Regions from separate parts of the Pseudomonas sp. A014 genome, predicted to be linked through region 2. Evidence: riboswitches for the same ligand, from Rfam matches in the RefSeq annotation. Region 2 holds a riboswitch; each other region holds the start of a gene.
The links. A riboswitch is a leader RNA that binds a small molecule or an ion and turns the genes downstream of it on or off. The one in region 2 is predicted to bind cobalamin.

Region 1: another riboswitch for cobalamin. It lies ahead of ACTYOL_RS14760 (TonB-dependent receptor); the one in region 2 lies ahead of ACTYOL_RS13435 (ABC transporter ATP-binding protein).
Region 3: another riboswitch for cobalamin. It lies ahead of cobO (cob(I)yrinic acid a,c-diamide adenosyltransferase); the one in region 2 lies ahead of ACTYOL_RS13435 (ABC transporter ATP-binding protein).
Region 4: another riboswitch for cobalamin. It lies ahead of ACTYOL_RS13965 (CbtB domain-containing protein); the one in region 2 lies ahead of ACTYOL_RS13435 (ABC transporter ATP-binding protein).

The regions. Positions count from the first base shown of each region.
Region 1 covers NZ_CP199001.1:3,252,688-3,257,339, reverse strand. The annotation lists gene ACTYOL_RS14760 (TonB-dependent receptor) at 1-1,189, opposite strand, end outside; cobalamin riboswitch at 1,303-1,505, opposite strand; gene ACTYOL_RS14755 (outer membrane beta-barrel protein) at 1,667-2,413, shown strand; gene ACTYOL_RS14750 (GNAT family N-acetyltransferase) at 2,499-3,068, opposite strand; gene ACTYOL_RS14745 (carboxymuconolactone decarboxylase family protein) at 3,147-3,491, opposite strand; gene lpxO (lipid A hydroxylase LpxO) at 3,594-4,493, opposite strand.
Region 2 covers NZ_CP199001.1:2,935,753-2,940,404, reverse strand. The annotation lists gene ACTYOL_RS13445 (FecCD family ABC transporter permease) at 1-103, opposite strand, end outside; gene ACTYOL_RS13440 (ABC transporter substrate-binding protein) at 103-1,071, opposite strand; gene ACTYOL_RS13435 (ABC transporter ATP-binding protein) at 1,068-1,844, opposite strand; cobalamin riboswitch at 1,957-2,162, opposite strand; gene paaZ (phenylacetic acid degradation bifunctional protein PaaZ) at 2,246-4,297, opposite strand; gene ACTYOL_RS13425 (OprD family porin) at 4,322-4,652, opposite strand, start outside.
Region 3 covers NZ_CP199001.1:4,500,658-4,505,309, reverse strand. The annotation lists gene hda (DnaA regulatory inactivator Hda) at 1-493, shown strand, start outside; gene ACTYOL_RS20890 (C40 family peptidase) at 619-1,260, shown strand; gene ACTYOL_RS20885 (C40 family peptidase) at 1,396-1,932, shown strand; gene ACTYOL_RS20880 (hypothetical protein) at 1,968-2,546, opposite strand; cobalamin riboswitch at 2,683-2,902, shown strand; gene cobO (cob(I)yrinic acid a,c-diamide adenosyltransferase) at 3,048-3,659, shown strand; gene ACTYOL_RS20870 (cobyrinate a,c-diamide synthase) at 3,656-4,652, shown strand, end outside.
Region 4 covers NZ_CP199001.1:3,082,045-3,086,696, forward strand. The annotation lists gene ACTYOL_RS13955 (alpha/beta hydrolase) at 1-261, shown strand, start outside; gene ACTYOL_RS13960 (hypothetical protein) at 277-1,008, opposite strand; cobalamin riboswitch at 1,178-1,400, shown strand; gene ACTYOL_RS13965 (CbtB domain-containing protein) at 1,500-1,685, shown strand; gene ACTYOL_RS13970 (CbtA family protein) at 1,696-2,385, shown strand; gene ACTYOL_RS13975 (cobalamin biosynthesis protein) at 2,385-2,780, shown strand; gene cobM (precorrin-4 C(11)-methyltransferase) at 2,812-3,564, shown strand; gene ACTYOL_RS13985 (DUF1272 domain-containing protein) at 3,628-3,879, shown strand; gene ACTYOL_RS13990 (response regulator transcription factor) at 4,101-4,652, shown strand, end outside.

The DNA of each region.
Region 1 (4,652 bases), 320 kb from region 2:
CGTCGTAATCGCCGCCGACATCGTTGTACGGCGAGTTGCTGTCGACATTGAAACGGATCTTGTTGTACTCGGCACCGACCACGGTCTTGCTGTTCAGCCCGAACAGCGAATGATCGGAGGTGAAGCTCTGGCGGTCGCCGATCTGCTCCTGGTTGTGCTTGATCTCCAGGTAGCTTGCCCGCTCCAGCTGCTCGCGGGTCGGATCCCAGGTGTAGTCCTCGGCATTGCGCCAGTGCCGACGGCTCTTGATGTAGTACAGCTGGTTGCTGGCCGTGACGCTGTCGCTGAGGGTCCAGTCGGTGTTGAAGCGGGTCCATTCGTCGTGGTAGCGCTGCACGTCGTTCTGAATGTTGTAGTTCTTCTTGCGCAGGCTGTCGCGCAGGTGGCCGTCGATCAGCGGCGTGCCAAAGTAGTTCGAGGGCTGTGCGTCGCCACGCTCATGGGCGAGGGTGAAGCTCAGGTCGTCGGTGGCATCGAAGCGCAAGGCTGCACTCAAGGCCAGGCTGCGCGAATCGGTGCGGTCGACCCAGCCATTGCCTTCCTGCTTGTTCACGGTAACGCGGTAGCTGAGGCGCTCGCTCAGGCTGCCGCCGCTGTCCAGCCCCAGTTGCTGGCGATCCCATGAGCCATAGCCCAGGCGCAGGTGGTTGCGGATCTCACCGGCGAAGGGTTTTTTCGGGATCACGTTGATCACAGCGCCCGTGGCGCCTTCGCCATAAAGCACCGAGGCGGGGCCGCGGATCACATCGATGCGCTCGACCATCCACGGGTCGACCGGAAAGGTCTGGGTGCCGGCGCCGGTGTACAGGCGCGAGCCGTCGAACAGGGTCATCACCGAGGCGTGTCCGGTGAAACCACGCGCGGAGAGGGCGGTGTTGCCGTTGCCCGGGGTGCCGACGGAGGTAATGCCGGGCGATCGGGTCACTGCATCCTGCACCGTGAGGTTGGCGCGCTGCTGGATCTGCTCGGCGGTGATGCTGGTGGTGCTGGCTGGGGTCTCCAGGGCGCTGAGGTTCAGGCGCGAACCGGCTTGGGTAGGGGTTGCCAGATCGACGATCTGTTCGTCGCGGGTCTCGGTGATCGCCGTCGAGGGCAGGTCGAGGACCTTGCCTTGCGGCTGCTCGGCCAGCGCCGGCAGGGACACGGCCATGCAGGCGGCCAGAGTTTGAAGCTTGAAGTGTCGGGACATGTCGTTCCACGGGTTCAGGAATGAATGGATCCCGGTGGAAACAACGCAAAGACGAGCAGACACGCACGCAGGCGCGCACGCGAACACCGGCCTGCGCCCGCCCACCGCGGGTTTGCCAACAGAAGCGTCAGGCCGGTCTCCGGGCTTGCGAGGGTCGTGAAGCCTTCACCTTCCCATGCCTGAGCACAGTGGTGTGTCGAAGGATTCGCTCGCTTACCGTTGCGGGGGCAGCGCCGGACTTGTCTGCAAAGACGCACCGGCTTCCCGTTTCACCCTGCGCACGGCGGCGCAGGACACCTGAAACTGGCGGCATCTGACCATCGAACGCAGGGGGAGTCAATCGTTTGGATAGGCGAAAAAACGTGATGGGCTACAGGGTTGCGCGTTTTTATTAGATTTTTTTCGAACTTTTCCGACTGACGTTGTCTCGAACCGCTCGTTCGCCCTTTTTATTCAACGTCATGGAGACTTTTGCGAATGTTTACTGGAAAACTGCTGCGTCACACTTGCGCCCTGGCCCTCCTCGGCGCGCCGCTGGCAGCGATGGCAGCCCCCAGCACCGAGCCCCTGTTCACCTTCGGCCTGCTCGGTTCCTACGACAAGTTCAAGTTCGAAGGCGGCAGCGACTCCGACAAGGAGCACCTGGGCCAAGGCGGTGTGTTCGCCAACTTCGGCAACAAGATGACGGCCGAGTCCGGCTTCATCTACCAGATCGGTGCCGAAGCCAAGTACGGCAAGAAGAACGACAACAAGCTCAAGGAGGCACAGGCCGACCTCGACCTTGGCTGGCGTGCCGCGCTGGATGCGCGCAACTTCGTCGACGTGATCGTCGGTGGCGGTTACAGCTGGACCCGTTTCGAGCCCGAGATCAACGACCTGGACACCAAGTTGACCTACAAGTCGCCGTTCGCCAAGGCCGCGCTGGGTTACAACCACCAGTTCGATGCCTCGACCCTGCGTGTCGAAGTCGGTGCTCGTCACACCATCGATGGCCGTGCGCGCTTGAAGGTCGACGACTTCGGCAGCGACAGTGTCGACATGAAGGACCGTACCAACCCGTATGCCGAAGTCACTCTGCTGATGAACCAGCAGGGCGGCATGCCGATCCAGGCGGGCGTGTACTACACCCGTACCGAGTACAAGATCGACGAGGACTCGCCGGTTGCCGACAACAACAAGCTCAAGCGTGACGAGTTTGGCGTGAAGGTCGGCCTGGCGTTCTGATGCCTTCGATGGTTGTACGCCGTATGTAAGGGCAGCCTCGTGCCGCAATCTCGGCACGAGGATTCCCCAGCAGGCTCAAGGGTGCCTAGCGGCCCCGGCGCCGAGACACCCGTGCCTCGATATTCTTGCGTCCGATCAGCAGTGCCGGTTTCTCGGTTACCGGCTCATCGGCCAGCCACTTGTACATCACCAGGCAATCCACCAGCCCCAGTGCTGCATGACGAAATGCCTTGGGCAGGCGCCCGACGGTCTCGAAACCGAGCTTGTGCCACAGCCCCACGGCCACCTCGTTGCTCGCCACTACCGAATTGAACTGCAAGGCCAGAAAACCCTCCTGGCGCGCCAGCTTCTGCGAGTGCTCGCACATCAGCCGTGCCACGCCACGTCCGCGTGAACGGGGTGTGACCATGTATCCGCAATTGCCCACGTGCGCACCCGGGCCTGCGGCATTGGCCTTGAGGTAGTAGGAACCAAGCAGCTCGCCATCCTCTTCGGCCACCAGGGTGTGCAACGGAAACTCCAGCCACAGCGTGCGCGCCTGCTCCTGCGACATCTGCGGGTCGTATGCGTAGGTTTCGCGCGCCTGGACGATGGCCTGGAAGGTCGGCCAGAAACGCTCGAAGTCTTCCGCGGTCATGGGGCGAATGTGGATCATGTCGGTTCCTGCTCGGGCTGGGCCGGCAAGTCTGGGTGGATGGGCGCCGTCATGCAAGGGCTGTGGCGCCCGAGAGCGTCAACTGCCGGCCTTGCCGACCGCATCCAGCGCCCGTGCCGAATACACCAGGGCAGCGCCCGCGTTCATGGCCACGGCCACGCCGAGGGCTTCGGCGATTTCCTCGCGGGTCGCACCGTGCTTGACCGCCTGCTGCGAATGCACGGCGATGCAGCCGTCGCAGCGAGTGGTCACCGCCACGGCCAGGGAAATCAGCTCGCGGGTCTTGGCGTCGAGGTGGTTGGTCTTGGCGCCGGCAGCGCTGGCGGTGGCGTAGCCGGCCACGGTGTCGGGAGAAAGCTGCTTGAGATCGCCGATGCCGGCCATCAACTGCTTACGGTAGGCGTCCCAGTCCATCATGCTCATCGTCTTCACCTTGTCAGGTTGGCAACAGGAGCTTTCAGGCTAGTCGAAGATGGGGGGAAGGGCAGGCCTCGTCACCGAGGGGCAAGGAGGCCGCAGGACGTGTCAGATGTAGATGAACAGCAGCACCAGTGCCGCCACCACGGCCCACTTCTCGAGGTAGTAGCGGGTGCGGTTGCGCTTCTTCATGGCCTTACCACGTTCGCGGATCTTGTAGATGCGCGTGAACAGGCGATTGATGCCGCCGGTCTTGTCGTTGGCATCGTTGGGCGCGGCTGCGGCGGCCATGACGTTGCGGCTGAACCAACGATTGAAGGCGCTTGCCCAGCGGTACTTCAATGGGCGCTCGACGTCGCAGAACAGGATGATACGGTTGTGCTCGGTGGTATTGGCCGCGTAGTGGATGTACGTCTCGTCGAAGATCACCGCCTCGCCGTCGCGCCAGGAATACTTCTCGCCGTCCACATCGATGTAGCAACCATCGTCGTTCGGTGTGTCCAGGCCCAGGTGGTAACGGTAGGAGCCGGCATAGGGGTCACGGTGACGAACCAGCTTGGCTCCCGGCGGCAGGGTGGCGAACATCGCCGCCTTGACCGTGCCGATGCCTTGCAGCAGTTCGGTCGTGCGTGGGCACAGGGTCATCGCCGAAGGGTGGCTCTCGCCGTACCACTTCAGATAGAAGCGCTTCCAGCCGGTCTTGAAGAACGAGTTGAAGCCAACGTCATCGTAGTTGTCGGATTTCTTGATCTCGCCGGCGTGCAGCAATTGCTGGGCTTCTTCGCGAATTTCCTGCCAGTGGTCCTTGAGCGGCTGCAGCTCAGGGAACGACTCGACGGGCAAATAGGGCTTGGCCGGGTGCTTGGAGAACAGGTACAGGAAACTGTTGACCGGGGCGAGGAAGCTCGAGTGGTCGCCCAGCTGGCGAGTCAGCTTGTGGCGAACGCGACCGCGCAGGTGAACATAGGCGATCGAGAGGACGAAGATCAGTACGAGTGCAATTTTCATGGACGGTTACTTGTCGAATAAAAATGGCCATGCGCCATGGCTGTAGCCCGCCAGCATAAACAATCGTGTCGCCAGTTTGTACTTATTGTTAAGTCATCGCTGATGGACGAAGGTGGAATACCCTGGAAGCTGCGCAAACGATTCAACCCTGGCAGCGTT
Region 2 (4,652 bases):
CCTGTGCCGAACCGAACCCCAGTGACACCAGGCACGACAGCAGCAAGGCCAGCAGCAGCGAAACGATCAGCAGGCGATAGCCCGCAGGGCTGCGAATCGGCATCAGCGGCGGGCCTCGGCGAACTGCTGCGGATGCAAGGCCGTGGCCAGGGTCTCGATGGCCTGGGCGTTCTCCACCGACGGTGTCACCTCCAGGTACGACAGCACCACGAAACGCTGCTTGCGGATCGCCTCGACACTGCCCAGTGCCGGGTGCTGTAGAAGGAAGTCGCGTTTCTGCTGCCAGCTGGTGGGCCCGTAGTCGACGATGACGATCACCTGCGGATCGCGTTCCACCACGCTTTCCCAGTTCACCTGGGTCCAGCTGGCGGCGACATCGCTCATGACGTTATCGCCCCCCGCAGCGCTGATCAGCGCCTGGGGCATCCCCAGGCGCCCGGAGGTGGTGGGGCGGTCTTCGCCACTGTCGTAGAGGAATACGCGCGGCCGTTGCTTGACCTCGGCCATCTGCGCTGCGACGCGCTCGACGCGTTGGCGCAACTGGTTGACCAGCGCGGTAGCGCGCTCGCGCACATCGAAGATGCGGCCGAGGTTGTCCAGGTCGCGGTAGAGGTCGTCGAGGCTGGCCTGGCGTTGCGGCATGATCCAGGAACACGACTCGCTCAGTTCGTAGACCGGGATATCGAAGGGCGCGAGGGTCTGTGGGGTGACCGGCCCGCCGATTCGCATGCCGTAGCTCCAGCCGGCGAGGAAGAAGTCGGCGTTGGCATCGAGCAGGTTTTCCACCGACACGTAGCGCGGCGCCAGCTCTGGCAGCCCTTCGAGTGCTTCGCGCAGGCTTGGGTCGAGGGTTTTCCAGCCGCTGATACCGCTGTAGCCGGCCATGTGGTCGCGCAGGCCGAGCGCGAGGAGCATGCCGGTGAGATTGATATCGTGGCTGACGGCATGCTGCGGCGCATGGGTGAAGGTGACGTCGCGTTCGCAACTGCGCACGGTCAGTGGATAGTTGTCGGCCTCGGCGGCCAGCGGCAGGGCGGCCAGCAGGGCCAGGCTGGTGAGCAGCGATTTCATGCGGGGCTGATCCAGGTAATGCGTGGATGGGAGGCCAGCGGGTGACGGTCGACCAGGGCCTGCACGCCGAACACCTCCGCCAGGCACTGCTCGGTGAGCACCTGCCCTGGCGTGCCGTGGGCGACGATGCGCCCGGCATCGATCACGTACAGCCGATCGCAGAAGGCGGCGGCCAGGTTCAGATCGTGAAAGCTGGCCAGCAGGCTCAGGCCGGTGTTGCGCAATTGCTGAAGTAGCGCCAGCTGGAAGCGTGGGTCGAGGTGATTGGTCGGCTCGTCGAGGATCAGCAGCCGAGGTTGCTGGACCAGTGCCCGGGCCAGCAGCACGCGCTGTTTTTCACCGCCCGACAGGCAGGTAAAGGCATCGAAGGCGCGCGGCAGCAGGTCGAGCCTGGCCAGGGTATCGTCGATCAGACTCGCGTCGCCATCACCGTCGAACCAGCCCAGGTGCGGGGTACGGCCCATGGCAACGACGTCACGCACACTCAAGCCGAAGTCTTCGGGGAACTCCTGCAGCATCACCGCGATGCGCTGGGCGACCCAGCGTGGGCTGCGCTGCCAGATATCCTCGCCATCGAGGTGCACCTGCCCGGCGATGGGGCGATTGAAACGGTAGGCGCAGCGCAGCAGGCTGGTCTTGCCACTGCCGTTGGGGCCGATCAGGCCGACGAATTCACCGGCGCCGATCTGCAGGTCGATGCCCTCCAGCAGCGGCTGTCCACCGCTGTGCGGTGACCAGTGCAGGCCTTGGATATGCAGGGTAGGGCATGACATGGATGAACCAACCGTCGCAGGGTGAGTGATACCCGAACGGTGGAGGTGCGCGCAGCTGTCGCGGGCGCGCGGCTGCCGCGAGAACCGGCCTGCGCCCGCCCACCGCGGGAGTTGCCAACTGCTGTGACAGGCCGGTCTCCGGGCTTGCGAGGGGCATGAGGCATTCACCTTCCCATGCCGTTGGCACAGTGGTGTATCGAATGCTTCGCTCGCTTACCGTTGCGGGGGCAGCGCCGGACTGCTCGCAGGGGCGAGGCACCGGCTTCCCGTTTAATCCCCGGCTCGGCGGCAGGGGACACCTGAAACAAGGGGCGCATCTGAGCATTTATGGGGTGGGGAGTCAACCGGCCCTGTCGCGGGGCACGCCCGCGCCAGGGCCGACACGTTCAGGCCGGCAATGATCAGCTGCGCTTGAGCACCAGCGTCAGGATGTCGTAACTGGCCACCAGTTCACCGAGCTGGTTGGTCACCTCCACATCCCAGGCCACCACCCCTTGCGGCTGCCCCAACGGGCTGGTCTTGCCCTGGTCGATCTTGCGCTTGCAGGTCAGGCGCGCCTGGATCGTGTCACCGATCCCCACCGGGTTGATGAAGCGCAGGGTGTCCAGCCCGTAGTTGGCCAGTACCGGCCCTTCGCCTGGCGATACGAACAGCCCGGCCGCCGCTGACAGCACGAAGTAGCCATGGGCGATGCGCTTGCCGAACTGCGACTGCTTGGCGGCGATCTCGTCGAAGTGCATGTAGAAGTGGTCGCCCGACAGGCAGCCGAAGTTCACCAGGTCCGCTTCGGTGACGGTACGTCGGTGAGTCAGCAGCGATTCGCCGATGCGCAGTTCATCGAAGTAGCGACGGAACGGGTGCACCTCGGTCTCGATCACTTCGGCGCCGCGCACGTGCTCGCCGGTCACCGCCGCCAGCATGCTTGGCGAGCCCTGGATCGCGGCACGCTGCAGGTAGTGCTTGACCGCCCGCAGGCCGCCGAGCTCTTCGCCGCCCCCCGCACGCCCGGGGCCGCCGTGCTTGAGCTGTGGCAGCGGCGAGCCGTGCCCGGTGGACTCCGGCGCGGCTTCGCGATCGAGCACCAGCAGGCGGCCGTGCCAGGCGGCGGCCGCGGGAATGGCCTTGGCGGCGATGGCGCGGTCGCGGGTCACCAGGGTCGCCACCAGGCTGCCCTTGCCACGCGCGGCCAGGACCAGGGCTTCGTCCAGGTCCTCGTAGGCCATCAAAGTGCTGACCGGGCCGAACGCCTCGATATCGTGTGCGCCGCCTTCGGCGTGTGGGTCGCGTGCGTGCAGCAGGGTCGGGGCAAAGAACGCACCTTCGGTTACACCTTCGCCCACCGGCGAGAAGCCGTCGTCGGCGCCGAACAGCTGGTCGCAGCTTTGCAGCAGGCTGCGCACGCGCTCACCGACGTCACGCTGCTGGTCATGGGAGGCCAGCGCGCCCATGCGCACGCCTTCGACCGACGGATCGCCCACCACCACCTTGGCCAGGCGCTCGCGCAGGCGGCTGGCGACGGCATCCAGGTGCCTGGCCGGCACGATGGCGCGGCGAATGGCGGTGCATTTCTGGCCCGCCTTGGTGGTCATCTCGCGTACCACTTCCTTGACGTACAGGTCGAACTCCTCGTCGTCGGGGGTCACATCCGGCCCGAGGATGGCGCAGTTCAGCGAGTCGGCCTCAGCGGTGAAGGGCACCGAGTTGCGCACCAGGTTCGGTGTCATGCGCAGCTTGGCAGCGGTGTCGGCGGAGCCGGTGAAGGTCACCAGGTCCTGGCCTTGCAGGCGCTCGAGCAAATCGCCGGTGCTGCCGATCACCAGTTGCAGGCTGCCGGGCGGCAGCAGGCCGGATTCGTCGATCAGGCGCACTACCGCTTCGGTCAGGTAGCTGGTAGAGGTCGCGGGCTTGACGATGCACGGCATGCCGGCGAGGAAGGTCGGTGCGAACTTCTCCAGCATGCCCCAGATCGGGAAGTTGAAAGCGTTGATGTGCACCGCCACGCCTGCCCGTGGCACCAGGATATGGCTGCCGGCAAAGCGCCCTTGCTTGCCCAGTGGGATGGCCGGGCCTTCGTGCAGCAGGTTGCCCGAGGGCAACTCGCGGGTGCCGATGCCGGAGTAGGAAAACAGCGTGGCGTTGCCGCCTTCGATGTCGATCCAGCTGTCGGCACGGGTCGCGCCGCTGTGGTGGGAGAGGGCGTAGAGCTGCTCCTTGCGCTCGGCCAGGTACAGCGCCAGGGCCTTCAGGCGGGCGGCGCGCTGTTGAAAGTCCAGGGCCATGAGCCCGGCGAGGCCCTGGCGGCGGCCGAAATCCAGCGCTTCGGCGAAGTCCGGGCGTTCCTCATGGCTATAGGCGAGGACCTGCCCATCGAGGGCGCTGCGCAGGGCCTGGGCGCCGTGCTGGCCGATCCAGCGACCGGCGATGAAGCTCTGCAGGGTGTGGGCTTCAGACATGCTGTTCTCCTTTGAGGGGCGCGGTTACCACAGCGCCAGGGTGTAGCCGATGATCAGGCGGTTCTCGTCCACGGCGTTGGTCAGGCCATTGCCGGAACGGAAGGTGACGTTGCGCCAGCGCAGGCTGACGTCCTTGAACGGGCCGCTCTGGATGACATAGGTGATGTCGGTGTCGCGCTCGCGTTCGCGGCCATTGCTGAGGGTCGCGGTTTTGGCGTGGCGACCGTCGGTGTAGCGGGTCATGAAGCTCAGGCCCGGAATGCCCATCGCGACGAAGTCGTAGTCGTAGCGCACTTGCCAGGAGTCGAGACCTGCGCGGGTGAAGGTGTTGTAGGTGACCAGGTTGACGGTGTAG
Region 3 (4,652 bases), 1.6 Mb from region 2:
ACTGGGCGAACCCGCCGTCTACCTGCCGTTGGCGCAGTTGCTCGACCGAGGCGTGGAGTTGCTCGACCATCTGGAGCAGTACGAGCTGGTGTGCATCGACGACCTGCACGTGATTGCCGGCAAGGCCGACTGGGAAGAGGCGATGTTCCATCTGTTCAATCGCCTGCGTGACAGCGGCAGGCGTCTGCTGCTGGCGGCCTCGAGTTCGCCGCGCGAGCTGCCGATCAAGCTCGCCGACCTCAAGTCAAGGCTCACCCTGGCACTGATTTTCCAGATGCGTGGCCTGTCCGACGAAGACAAGCTGCGTGCCTTGCAATTGCGCGCCTCGCGCCGTGGCCTGCACCTGACCGATGAGGTCGGGCACTTCATTCTCACCCGTGGAACGCGCAGCATGAGTGCACTGTTCGATCTGCTCGAACGCCTCGACCAGGCCTCGCTGCAAGCCCAGCGCAAGTTGACCATTCCCTTCCTCAAGGAAACTCTCGGCTGGTAACGCTGAAAACACCGGGCCAGAGCGGCAAAACGCAAAAGTCACATTTTTTTCGATAAAATTTGCAAATAGGTCCGATAGAAGGCATAGTTTCCCCCTTCTAAAGGATTACAGACACGGTCGTGCCCATGCTCAAGCGCTTCGCACCCCTCGTGCCACTCGCACTCGTGACCCTGCTTTTTGGCTGCGCGGCCCAAGGCCCGATTTCCCAGCCCCAGGATCATCCATCGGTCACCGCGCAAACCGCGGTCAAGGCCAAGGCTTCGCATTCGTCGGTATTCGATGAAGAAGACCTCGCCACCGATGAAGACCTTCAAGCCTTCTCCAGCAATAGCAAGCCCTACCAGTTGCCCGTCCTTGCAGACAGCATTCTGGAGCGTGGCATGTCGCTGATCGGCACCCGTTATCGTTTCGGCGGTACCTCCGAGCAGTCCGGCTTCGATTGCAGCGGCTTCATCGGCTACCTGTTCCGTGAAGAGGCCGGCATGAACCTGCCGCGCTCGACCCGCGAGATGATCAACGTCGATGCCCCCAAGGTCGCACGCAACAAGCTCAAGCCGGGTGACCTGCTGTTCTTCAGCACCAACGGCCGTGGCCGTGTCAGCCATGCCGGCATCTACCTGGGTGACAACCAGTTCATCCACTCCAGCAGCCGCCGCAGCGGTGGTGTGCGCATCGATAACCTCGATGACCGCTACTGGAGCAAGACCTTCATCGAAGCCAAGCGTGCCTTGGCCATGGCGCCGACCACTACCCTGTCGCGCAACTGATATCAAAATGATGTATCCTCGCACGGCGGCGTAGCTGAAAAGCGAGCCGCCGTGCGCATTTACGAATAGCGTCTAATCTAAATCCTTAACTCTTTTTTCGGCTGCGGCCGATTGGTCTCAGACAGGTTCTGACCCATGGCGATGATGACGCGCTTCGCATTCCTTTCCCTGGTGGCACTGCTTGCCGCCTGTTCCAGCCGTGCTCCGGCACCGGCACCTGTGGCCAAGCCGCAGATCACCTTCATCGACCAACCTTCCTCGTCGCCTGTGGCTGACGATGTGTTGATCCGTGCCATCGGTCTGGTCGGCACCCCGTACCGCTGGGGCGGCAACACCCCGGATTCGGGTTTCGATTGCAGTGGCCTGATCGGTTACGTCTACCGCGGCGCGGCCAACATCAACCTGCCACGCTCGACCCGCGAGATGATCGTCATGCGTGCACCGACCGTGGACATCAATTCGCTGCAATCCGGTGACTTGGTGTTCTTCGCCACCGGCGGTGGCTCGCAGGTGAGCCATGCCGGGATCTACGTGGGGGAGGGGCGCTTCGTGCATGCGCCGTCCACCGGCGGTACGGTGCGCTTGGACTACCTGTCGAACAGCTACTGGTCCAAGGCCTACTTGCAGGCCAAGCGGGTGTTGGCGCCGGGGCATCTGGCGCAGAATCCCTGAGATTGTCGGGGCTGCGCAGCAGCCCCGGCGTACATTCAAGCCTGCTTGAGCAACAACGCCACACCCGGGTGGTATTGCCCTGACTCGTTATGCAGCTTGCGGTACGCATACGGGAAGTACCAGGCAATCGCGCAGGCCGTGTGCTTGTTCAAGTCATCGACCATATCCTGTAGTTCCTCGGGGCTTGCATGCTGCCCCGCCTTCCACGGGCTGACAAACAGCGCCCCGGCCTTGAGCTGGCTGGGATAGGCTGCCAGCCGCGCCAACGTCGCCGCCTCCTGCAGGGCGCCCGCCAGGTCCAGGCGGGCGATCTTCGGCCAGCGCTGCTCAGTGTGCAGATGAATGGATTGTTCGGCGCCAGCAATCGACAGATCGCAGCGCCCCTCGCGCTCGCCTTCGTCACGCTGCTTCTTGCTCTGATAGTGCTGCAGCGCCACCAGCTCGGCCTGCCAGGCAGCGGCGGCGAGGATACCGGCATTGGCCTGGGCGCCGTGCCAATAGGGCGCATCGCCATCGCCATGGATCTGGTTGAAGCGGTCGATGCAGTCGATCCAGCGCTCCAGGGCCGGGCGCAGGAATTCCAGGTGCGGGTTGTTGATGATCAAGCCTTGCATGCCGCGCTCTCCTTTTATTATGGTCGCGTACAGCCGGTGATGGCTATGTGATATCACTGCTTCAATAGTGAGACAAGCACCCAGATCAACCGTTCATCGTCCGCGTTTAATTGACGCTCCCTGTGCAACCCTCTAACCTTCGCGGCGTGTTTCAGGTGCTCTGCGGATCAGCTCCGGCAGGGTGAAACTGGGAAGCCGGTGGGCGCCAGCAGGGCGCGAATCCGGCGCTGCCCCCGCAACGGTAGGTGAGTCAAGGCCGCGCAAGGCCACTGGGTGTCCGCACCCGGGAAGGCGCGCGGTTTCGGGCCAAGGCCCGGCTCACGAGCCCGGAGACCGGCCTGTCACTGTCAACGGCATCACGGAGGGTGATGCGCGCTGCCCCGTGGTATCGCCACGGCCTTTGCGCGCTCCCTTCGCCTGCCTGCCTTGTTTATCTGTCGTTGCCTGGTGCCCGCCCGCGAGTGCCCGACCGGCGCGTCGACAGCCTGCGGAGAACCCCTGATGAGCGAATCCATCGAGCGCGACGAACGCCACCTGGCACGCATGCAGCGCAAAAAAGCGATCATCGACGAACGTATCGCCAATTCCCCGAATGAGTGCGGCCTGCTGCTGGTGCTCACTGGCAATGGCAAGGGCAAGAGCAGCTCGGCCTTCGGCATGCTTGCCCGTGCGCTGGGGCATGGCATGCAGTGCGGGGTGGTGCAGTTCATCAAGGGCCGCAACAGCACCGGCGAGGAGCTGTTCTTCCGCCGCTTTCCCAACGAAGTGCGCTACCACGTGATGGGCGAGGGCTTCACTTGGGAAACCCAGGATCGCCAGCGCGACATCGCCGCAGCAGAGGCGGCCTGGGCCGTCTCCCGCCAGTTGCTGCAGGACCCGTCGGTGCAGTTTGTAGTGCTCGATGAGCTGAATATCGCCCTCAAGCACGGCTACCTCGACCTGGACCAGGTGCTCTCGGACATCCAGGCCCGTCCTCCGATGCAACACGTGATCGTCACTGGCCGCGCCGCCAAGCCGGAAATGATCGAGCTGGCCGACACCGTGACCGAGATGGGCATGCTCAAGCACGCCTTCCAGGCCGGTATCCGCGCACAGAAGGGCGTTGAACTGTGAGTCGAGCCACCCGTCATTGCCCGGCGGTGCTGATTGCCGCACCAGCCTCCGGCCAGGGCAAGACCACCGTCACCGCCGCCTTGGCGCGCCTGCACCGCAACCTCGGGCGCAAGGTGCGGGTGTTCAAGTGCGGGCCGGATTTTCTCGACCCGATGATCCTGGAGCGCGCCAGTGGCGCGCCGGTGTACCAGTTGGACATGTGGATGATCGGCGAACAGGAGAGCCGCCGTCTGTTGTGGGACGCTGCCGCTGACGCCGACCTGATCCTCATCGAAGGTGTCATGGGGCTGTTCGACGGTACGCCGTCGAGCGCTGACCTGGCGCGGCACTTCGGCGTGCCGGTGCTGGCGGTGATCGATGGCACGGCCATGGCCCAGACCTTCGGGGCTCTGGCCCTGGGCCTGGCGCGCTACCAGCCTGACCTGCCATTCGCTGGCGTGCTGGCCAACCGGGTCGGCAGCCTGCGCCATGCGCAACTGCTCGAAGGTAGCCTGACCGAAGGCTTGCGCTGGTATGGCGGGTTGTCTCGCGAGCGCGGCATCGAGTTGCCCAGCCGTCACCTCGGCCTGGTCCAGGCCAGTGAGCTGAACGATCTGGATGCACGTCTGGACGCTGCCGCCGAGGCCTTGGGCGCCAGCTGCGATGCTGCCTTGCCGCCGCCGGTGGCCTTTGTCGAACCACACGCCGACCCCTCGACCGCAAGCCTTGCCGGTGTGCGCATCGGTGTGGCCCGCGACGAGGCGTTCGCCTTCCTCTATGGCGCCAACCTCGACCTGCTGCGCGATCAGGGCGCGGAGCTCGTGTTCTTCTCGCCCTTGCACGACCGGCACCTGCCTGCGGTCGACAGCCTGTATTTGCCCGGCGGCTACCCTGAACTGCATCACCACGCCCTGGCGGCCAACGCGCCGATGCGCGAGGCGATCCGCGGCCACCATGACGAAGGCAAACCCTTGTTGGCCGAATGCGGCGGCATGCTCTACCTGCTTGAGGCCT
Region 4 (4,652 bases), 150 kb from region 2:
TCGGTGGCCGATACCGCACTGCCGGTACGCTGGCTGCTGTCGCAGAAGTTCGACTCGCTGGGCAAGATCGCCGATATCGATTTACCTCTGCTGCTGGTGCACGGCCTGGACGACCGCTATGTGCCGCCACGCTTCAGCCAGGCGCTGTTCGAGGCCGCGCAGCAGCCCAAGACCTTGCTGCTGGTGCCGGGGGCAAGCCACAACAACAGCATGAGCCTGGCAGGCCAGCGCTATCGCCGCGCCATCGAAGCCTTGCTCTGAGGCCCGGGGCGATGATCACTGTACGGGCAGGAAATTCATCAGCAGCAGGCTCTGCGCATAGTTGAGGCCGATCCGTCGGTAGCGCTCATCGAGCATCTGCGCCAGCAGGTCGAGGCGTGCGACGATCTTGCCGAACTCGACGGCAAAACTCAGGTTGCTGCCCTCTTCCGAGATCTCGTTGGAAAACAGCAGCAACACACCATTGGCGTCCTGGCGCTGACCGAGCATCCAGGTGGCCTTTTCGATGTTGCGCGCGGCGTTATTGACGAACAGTGGGTCAATGGCGTCGGTCATGTAGAACTCGGTGCGCCCACCGTGGGCGGTAATCAACATGCTGCCGATCGCATAGATGAACGCACCGACCCGATCACCGCGAAACTCCGGGCTCAAGGCATAGCTCAGCGCCGCCAGGTCACGGCGCTCGCCCAGTTGCGGCAACGACTGGCGCTGCTCGATGGCCTGGCGGATCTGGCGCTCGGCAGTGGCGGCATCCAGGTATCCGGACTGCTTCCACTGACTGGGGTTGCGCAGGTAGAGCTTGTTCATCAGCAGATACAGGCTCTGCAGGTTGTCGCGCATGGACAAGGTGGCCATGCGGTCGACACTGGTCTGGAACAGCTCGCCAGGATGCCCGTTACCCAACTGGGTGAATACGTCACGCCCCTGCTGCCCGGTGCACCCGCACAGGGCGATCAAGACACCCACCAATGACAGGCGGGCACGGCGGCGAAAGGCGGGAACAGGCATTTGCACCGGGGTCCAGGGTCAGCGGCCGGGCCGGGAATCGGCGCAGCCTGGCCATGCATAGAGCCCCTGAATGTAAAAAAGTGCGACGTTCAAGGCTGACTGAGGATTTTCAGCCCGCCCATTTGCTCAATTCGTAACAAGAATTGACGACCAAAGCATGGCCGTGATCTCCTAATACATTACGTAGGGTGCCCCTTTGCAGGGGTGAAACGGGAAACCGGTGCGTCACAGGCTCTTCATGGGTCTGGCAAGTCCGGTGCTGCCCCCGCAACGGTAAGCGAGCGAGCGTCTGATCCACTGTGCCTGCAGTGCGGCATGGGAAGGTGACGCTCTCCCCAGGAGCCAGGCTCCTGCTCGTCAGCCCGGAGACCGGCCCGACGTCTTGTGATCACACCCCGCGGTGGGCGGGCGCTGTTGCATGTCCCTGGGCGGTTCTCGCCTGGGGTTGCCGCGCTTCCTGTCGCCCATGAAAAAAAGCAGAGGAATGCGTCATGTCCGTCACCAGCGCCAAACACAGCATCGCCACCCCCGTCAGCCTCAGCCAGCGTCTCGTCGTTGCGGTCGGCGCCAGCCTGCTGGGCTTGTGCCTGGTGTACTTCGCCGGGTTCTCGCACCTGGAGGCTGTGCACAACGCTGCCCACGATACCCGTCACAGCGCCGCCTTCCCTTGCCACTGAGTGTCCGATGATGATCAAGCGTATCGCTCGCACTGCAGGCTTCAGTGGCCTGCTCGCCGCACTTTTGCTGACGCTATTGCAGAGTTTCTGGGTCGCTCCGTTGATCCTTCAAGCCGAAACCTATGAAAACTCGGCCCCCACCGAGCAGCACGAGCACGCCGGTGAAAGTGCCGCTGGCCATGAGCACGGTGCAGAAGCCTGGTCACCGGAAGACGGCTGGCAGCGCGTGCTGTCGACCACCGGCGGTAACCTGGTGGTGGCAGTCGGTTTCGCGCTGATCCTCGCCGCACTCTACAGCCTGCGCGAACCCGGTCGAGTCAGTACTGGCGCCTTGTGGGGGCTGGGCGGCTTCGCCGTGTTCTGCCTGGCACCGACCCTGGGCCTGCCACCCGAACTGCCTGGCACCGCCGCAGCCGATCTGGGTCAACGCCAGACCTGGTGGATCGGCACCGCCGCCGCCACTGCTGTGGGCCTGGCGTTGCTGGTCTTCGCGCGGCACTGGCTGCTCAAAGTGCTTGGCGCAGCGCTGCTGGTGGTACCGCACCTGATCGGCGCCCCTCAGCCACTGGTGCATGAAAGCCTGGCGCCTGAAGCGCTGGAAGCACAGTTCAAGGTTGCCTCCTGGCTGACCAACGCAGCCTTCTGGGTGGCACTGGGTCTGCTGAGCGCCTGGCTGTACCGCCGCTCCGCGCAGGCCTGATGGCCGCGCTCTATGTCGGTTTCGGCTGCCGCCGGGGTTGCCCCGCGGCGGTTCTGGAAACCCTGCTGCACCTTGCACTGGCCAACAACGGCCTGACGCTGGCCGCGTTGCGAGGTATCGCCAGCATCGATCTCAAGGCTCAGGAGCCCGGCCTGCGGCAACTGGCCGAGCAGCTCGGCCTGCCCCTGACGCTGTACAGCGCCCAGCAACTGCAGCCCTTCCTGCCGTTGCTCAGCCACCGCTCCGAAATGGCCTTCAACACCACCGGCTGCTGGGGAGTGGCAGAAAGCGCGGCGCTGGCACTGGCGGCGAGCGAGGGTCAGCGCTCGCCGATCCTGACAATCACCAGGCAGGTGCTCGGTGACGCTACCCTGGCGCTGGCCAGCAACGGATAATCGCACTTCATTTCACCTTCAAGGACTTGCCATGACGGTCTATTTCATCGGTGCCGGCCCCGGCGATCCGGAGCTGATCACGGTCAAGGGCCAACGCCTGATCCGTCAATGCCCGGTGATCATCTACGCCGGCTCACTGGTACCGGCCGCGGTACTCGAAGGCCACACCGCCAGTACCCTGATCAACAGCGCCGAACTGCACCTGGAGCAGATCATCGGCGCAATCCGCGACGCCCATGACCAGGGCCTGGATGTGGCCCGTGTACACAGCGGGGACCCGAGCCTGTATGGCGCCATCGGCGAACAGATCCGCCACCTGCGCGAACTGGGCATCGACTACCAGATCATTCCTGGCGTTACCGCCACAGCCGCCAGCGCCGCCCTGCTCGGCTGCGAACTGACGCTGCCGGACATCTCGCAGACCGTCATCCTGACCCGCTACGGCGATCGCTCGCCGATGCCGGCAGGCGAGCAACTGGCGGACCTGGCGCGCCACCGCAGTACCTTGGCCATTCACTTGGGGGTACGCCATCTGCCGCGCATCGTCGAGGAGCTGCTGCCGCACTATGGGGCGGATTGCCCGGTGGCAGTGATCCACCGCGCCACTTGGCCGGACCAGGACTGGGTCAGGGGCCGTCTCGCCGATATCGTCGAGGGTGTTGCCAACAAAGGCTTCCGGCGCACGGCACTGATTCTCGTCGGCCATGTTCTAGGCGACGCACCGTTTGCCGACTCGGCCTTGTACCGCGCCGGCCACGCCCATCTGTATCGCCCCGGCGACTGAGGATTGCCAGCCAGCGTCCAGCGACCGACACTGGCGCATCTCTGTCCGCACCGGAGTTGCGCCATGCTCGAGCTACGCCCCAATTGCGAATGTTGCGATACCGATTTGCCCCCCGACACCCTGGACGCGCTGATCTGCTCGTTCGAGTGCACCTTCTGCCGCCGCTGCGCTGAACAGCATCTACAGGGACAATGTCCGAATTGCGCGGGGCAATTGCAGCAACGCCCGACACGGGTCGGTGCTGCGCTGCTCAAAAATCCCGCGTCGACGCATCGCGTGAATAAACCGCATCCCGCCTGTGCGCGCCCGACCTGAGCGCCCTTACCCCACACCCGCCCGCGAGGGTCTCATCGCCCCTCGCCCCTAGTTTCTTTTGTAAGACTTTTCACCAGCAAATGGCGGCTTTTTCCACACGCCTATACTCGCCATTATCAAAGCGTTCTGATGGACGTATCGTGCCCGCAGCCAGATTGGCCCTACAGACGTATTCCTGGATAACGTCAGGAACGAACATTATTTCGTACAGGAGTTTTCCAATGACCACCGTACTGATGGTCGATGATCACCCTACCGTCCGCCTCGCCGTGCGTATCCTGCTCGAGCGGGAACGCTTTGAGGTTGTCGGTGAATCGGGCAATGGCATCGAGGCCGTGCAGATGGCACGCCAGCTTGCACCGAAGGTGGTGATTCTCGATATTGGGTTACCGGGCCTGGATGGCATGGAAGTGATCAAGCGTTTGCAATTGCTCGATCCTGCACCAAAAATCATGGTACTCACCGGGCAGTCCTCTGATCTCTACGTCCGTCGCTGCCTGGATGCCGGAATCTCGGCCTTCGTCAACAAGGACGAAGACCTCGATGCCCTGTTGTTCGCGCTCAAGGCCCTGGTCAAAGGCTATTCGACCTTTCCGCAGATGTCGGTGAACAGCAGCACCCTGGAATCGGAAACGGTGAGGCTCAACAGCCTGTCGAATCGGGAAATGGAAGTCCTGCGCAGGCTCGCGCGGGGAGAGAACAACAAGTACATAGGGACGGCCATGAACCTCAGCGCCAAGACCATCAGCACCTACCGCGGTCGAATCGGAGAA